2 regions of the Variovorax defluvii genome follow, and region 2 is predicted to be linked to the other one. Evidence: predicted binding sites of a transcription regulator. Region 2 holds the regulator's gene; the other holds the start of a gene.
What was found. Region 2 encodes FNR, which switches genes on or off when oxygen is low (the NO sensors DNR and NnrR bind a similar motif). Its sites were predicted from a motif close to TTGATNNNNATCAA; they were not measured.

Region 1: ABEA07_RS25055 (universal stress protein) is a predicted target of FNR. The motif match lies at 1,210-1,223, and genes of this name have one in related genera.

The regions. Positions count from the first base shown of each region.
Region 1 is NZ_BAABGJ010000080.1:466,060-468,252, reverse strand. Features, by position in the region: gene ABEA07_RS25065 (winged helix-turn-helix domain-containing protein) at 1-12, opposite strand, end outside; gene ABEA07_RS25060 (zinc-dependent alcohol dehydrogenase family protein) at 81-1,067, opposite strand; gene ABEA07_RS25055 (universal stress protein) at 1,298-1,807, shown strand; gene ABEA07_RS25050 (bifunctional aminoglycoside phosphotransferase/ATP-binding protein) at 1,804-2,193, shown strand, end outside.
Region 2 is NZ_BAABGJ010000080.1:123,596-125,788, forward strand. Features, by position in the region: gene ABEA07_RS23370 (Rossmann-fold NAD(P)-binding domain-containing protein) at 1-68, shown strand, start outside; gene ABEA07_RS23375 (sulfite exporter TauE/SafE family protein) at 93-809, opposite strand; gene fnr (fumarate/nitrate reduction transcriptional regulator Fnr) at 978-1,694, shown strand; gene ABEA07_RS23385 (hypothetical protein) at 1,675-1,920, opposite strand; gene ABEA07_RS23390 (nitrogen fixation protein FixH) at 1,917-2,192, opposite strand.

The sequences.
Region 1 (2,193 bases), 340 kb from region 2:
AGGGGCGTTCACGGCTGGTATGGTAGCCAGTCGCGATGCAGGCGGCGGGCCTGCGCAGCTCAAGGGGGCTTTACGCCGTCTCAGGGCAGCAGCACGGCGGCGCCATTCAGCCGTCCTGCGCGCAGATCGGCCAGCGCCTCGTTGGCCCGCGCCAGTGGATACGTGGTGACGTGCACCTGCGGCGGCTGCGCCTGCGCGATGGCGAGGAATTCGCGCCCGTCGCGGCGCGTCAGGTTGGCCACGGAGACGAGCTGGCGCTCTTCCCACAGCAGGCGGTACGCGAACGAGGGAATGTCGCTCATGTGGATGCCGCCGCAGACCACGCGCCCGCCCTTGCGGACCGCCTTCAGCGCGGCAGGCACCAGCGCGCCCACGGGCGCGAAGATGATCGCGGCATCGAGCGGCTCGGGCGGCAGTTCGTCGGCGCCGCCGGCCCAGGCGGCCCCGAGGCTTCGCGCGAAGTCCTGGCCGGTCCGGTCGCCCGGCCGCGTGAAAGCATGCACCTGGCGGCCCTGGGCGGTCGCGACCTGGGCGATCAGGTGGGCGGCCGCGCCGAAGCCGTAGAGGCCCAGCCGCAGCGCTCGCTCGCCGGCGGCCTTGAGGCAGCGCCAGCCGATGAGGCCGGCGCACATCAGCGGCGCGACTTCCTCAGGCGGCCTGGCCACGTGGAGGGGCAGGCAATAGTCGGCCTCGGCGATCACGTGGGTGGCGAAGCCGCCGTCCCGGTGGTAGCCGGTGAAGCGCGGCGTGTCGCAGAGGTTCTCGGCGTCCTGTGCGCAGTAGGCGCAGTGGCCGCAGCTGTGCCCCAGCCAGGGCACGCCGACTCGGTCGCCGATGCGATGGCCCTGCACCCCCGGGCCGATGGCTTCCACGCGGCCAACGATTTCGTGGCCCGGCACGATGGGTTGCACAGGCAGCGCGAGCTCGCCATCGACGATGTGCAGATCGGTCCGGCAAACGGCGCAGGCCAGTACGCGCAGCCGCATTTCGCCGGCGGCCGGCTCGGGCAGCGGGCGCTTTTCCATCCGGAGTGGCTGCCCGGCAGCGGGCAGGACCATGGCGTTCATCATTCCACGTTCCTCGCACAGTCGAGTGGGTAGCATGCATCGCAGGGACCGCGCTTGCCTTGCGCCAGCGCAAGAGCCCGCCCCCAGGCGGGCGCAAGGGGCGCGGCTTGGCGAGAGGCCCCGGCATCGACCGGAAGCTGGCTTGATCAGGATCAAGGCCGAGGCCGGCGGGGCCGCCGACACTGGCCGGATTCCGAACCGGGCACGTCGCCACCGAAGGAGTCCCCCCCATGTACGAGCGCATCCTTGTACCCATCGACGGCAGCGCGACATCGATGCGCGGACTGGACGAGGCCGTGCGCCTGGCCAGGCTCACAGGCGGGGCGATCCGCCTGATCCACGTCGTGGACGAGCTGAAGTACGTCACCGGCTTCGAGAGCTTCGCCGCCTATAGCGGGGACATCGTTCCCTTGATGGCTCAAGCCGGCAAGGAGGTGCTGGCGCAGGGCCGGGAGCGCGTCCGGCGGGCCGGCATGGAGGCCGAGAGCGTGCTGTTCACATCCCTGGCCGGCCGCGTCTCGGAGCTGGTCGTCGAGCAGGCGAAGGCCTGGCAGGCCGACCTGATCGTGATCGGCACGCATGGCCGCCATGGCGTCGCGCGCGCGCTCCTGGGCAGCGACGCCGAGCAGGTGCTGCGCATGGCACCGGTGCCGGTGCTGCTGGTCAGGGCGAAGTCGGATACGAGGGACGACGAGGGTGCGCAGGCCCCGGTGCCCGACGCGGTCAAACTGCAGGCATGAGCTTGCAGCAAACGCCTGAGGTCGGTCTCGCCCGTCGCCGCGTGGAGGCGCTGCGCGAGCGGCTGCGCCGCGATACCGGGGAGCCCGTCGCATTGATCGAAACCCATATCTCCTGGGTGCTGCTGACGCGGCAGATGGCCTACAAGTTGAAGAAGCCGGTCGCGCTGGGCTTCGTCGATTTCCGCACCCTGGATGCGCGCCGACGGTTCTGCGAGGAGGAGCTGCGCCTGAACCGGCGGCTTGCACCCGCGCTCTACGTGGCGGTGCTGCCCGTGTGCGGCACGGACGAAGCGCCGCACCTGGGCGGCGCGGGCGCGGCCATCGATTTCGCCGTCAGCATGCACCGCTTCTCCGAAGATGCGCTGCTGCGTCGCCTGCTGTCGGCG
Region 2 (2,193 bases):
CGCGCCGTGCCGAGAACCATCGCTGCGTGATCAAAGCCATTCTGCTGGACACGCTCGCCAGGCCTTGAGCCGCGCCGGCCATGCCGGGTGGCTCAGCGGCACCAGAGTTCGATCTGGTGGCTCAGGTCCGTCCAGATGGCTTGAACCGCCATGGCCGCGAGCATCACGCCCGCCAGCCGGCATCCCCATTCTTTCCGGACAACGCCTGCGCCCGCCGCCAGGCGGGTCCACAGCCAGGGGGCGAGCACCAGCGAGAGGCCGCTGCCTGCCGCGAACAGGGCCATGGCCGCCGCGCCCCCGACAGGCGAGTTGGCCAGGCCCGCGAGCATCAGGGCCGAGTAGAGCAGCCCGCAGGGCATGCAGACCCACAGGGCCCCCGTGGCGAACAGCCCTGGCGCCGTGCCCACGGCGGGGCGCAGCCGCGCGGACATGCCGCGGCCCAGCCGATGCGCCCACAGCGGTTGACGGCCCGTCACCACGAGCGCCGATCCCCAGGCGAGGATGAACACGTGGAGGACGACCCACAAGGGCCGCAGCGCGATCGCGTGGCTGCTCGCCGCAGCCAGGCCCTGCACGGCCGATGCGGCGATGGCGCCCGCACCCGCGTAGCCTGCAATGCGACCCGCGTGGAAGATCCATGCCGCCCTGCCCTCGCCGCTCAGCGCCGGGAGCGACGCGGCGGCGGCGCCGCCGCCCACCGGGCGGACGATGCGGATGACGCCGCTGCAGGCTGCCGCGCACATGGCGACGCAATGCGGCCCCCCCAACAGGCCCATCAGCAAGGCGGTGCCCGCCAGAGCAGTCTGCATGTTCATGCGGCGGAGCAAGCGGCGGCAACCGCGACGTTGGAGGCGTTCGACATGGGGTGCGATGGCAAATCCAGGCCACTATGCCGTCGGCAGGGCCTGCCGACATTGATGTGCGTCAAACCGGCGATGCGCAGCGCGACCCAGAATCGACCGCATCCCCAGCACACCATGAACTCTCAGCACATCAAGGTCGCCTGCTCCAGTTGCAACCTGCGCGAACTCTGCATGCCTGCCGGCCTGGACGCCGGCGATCTCGCACGCATCGACGCGATCGTCGCCCGGCGCCGCAAGGTCAAGCGGCGCGAAACGCTGTTCCGGACCGGCGATCCGTTCACCTCGCTGTTCGCCATCCGCAGCGGCTTCTTCAAGACGCGCGTGGCCAGCGAAGACGGGCGCGACCAGGTGACCGGCTTCCAGATGGCCGGCGAGATCATCGGCCTGGATGGCATCGTCAACGACCAGCACAGCTGCGATGCGGTGGCGCTGGAGGATGCCGAGGTCTGCGTCATGCCCTTCCACCAGATCGAGGCGCTGTCGCGCGAAGTGCAGGCGCTGCAGCGGCATGTCCACCAGATCATGAGCCGCGAGATCGTGCGCGAGCACGGCGTGATGCTGCTGCTGGGCAGCATGCGCGCCGAGGAGCGGCTGGCCGCCTTCCTGCTCAACCTGGTCCAGCGGCTGCATGCCCGCGGCTTCTCGCAATCGGAGTTCATCCTTCGCATGACGCGCGAGGAGATCGGCAGCTACCTCGGCCTCACGCTCGAAACGGTGAGCCGGACCATGTCGAAGTTCATGAGCGACGGCATCCTCGACATCGATCAGCGCCGCGTGCGCATCGTCGATCCCGAGGGCCTGCGGCGCATGATCAATCCTCCTGGCTGTTGATCACCGCGGCCGGCTGCATGAGCAGCAGCGTCAGCGCGTTGGCACAGGCGCCGAACAGCCAGAAGAGAAAGAACCCGGCCGTGTAGATCGCCTGCCGCGACAGCGCGAGGGTTTCGCCGCGCCAGTGCAGGTCGGCCGGGTCGACCAGCGCGAACACCACGAGTTCGGTGACGCAGGCCAGCAGGAAGGCCGGCCAGAGAATCGACATCCACTGCTGGCGTTTCATTGCTTCGCGCCCGGCGCATATTCCGCCGGCGTCGCCGCATGGTTGCGCCCGGCGATCGCCGGCAGCAGGCCCTTGCCGGCCCGCTCCCCGGATGACCCGAGGGCGCGCGGGTTGTCGCTCTGCGGCACCACCGGGTCGGGCGTGCGCAGCGCGAGGTACAGCGTCACGAAGCTGGCCACGACCACGATGGCGGGCAGGCCGAGCACCATCCACAGCATCGGGTGGCGCCACCAGGGATCGGCGGCGGCCGGGGGTGGGGCGAGTTCGTTCATC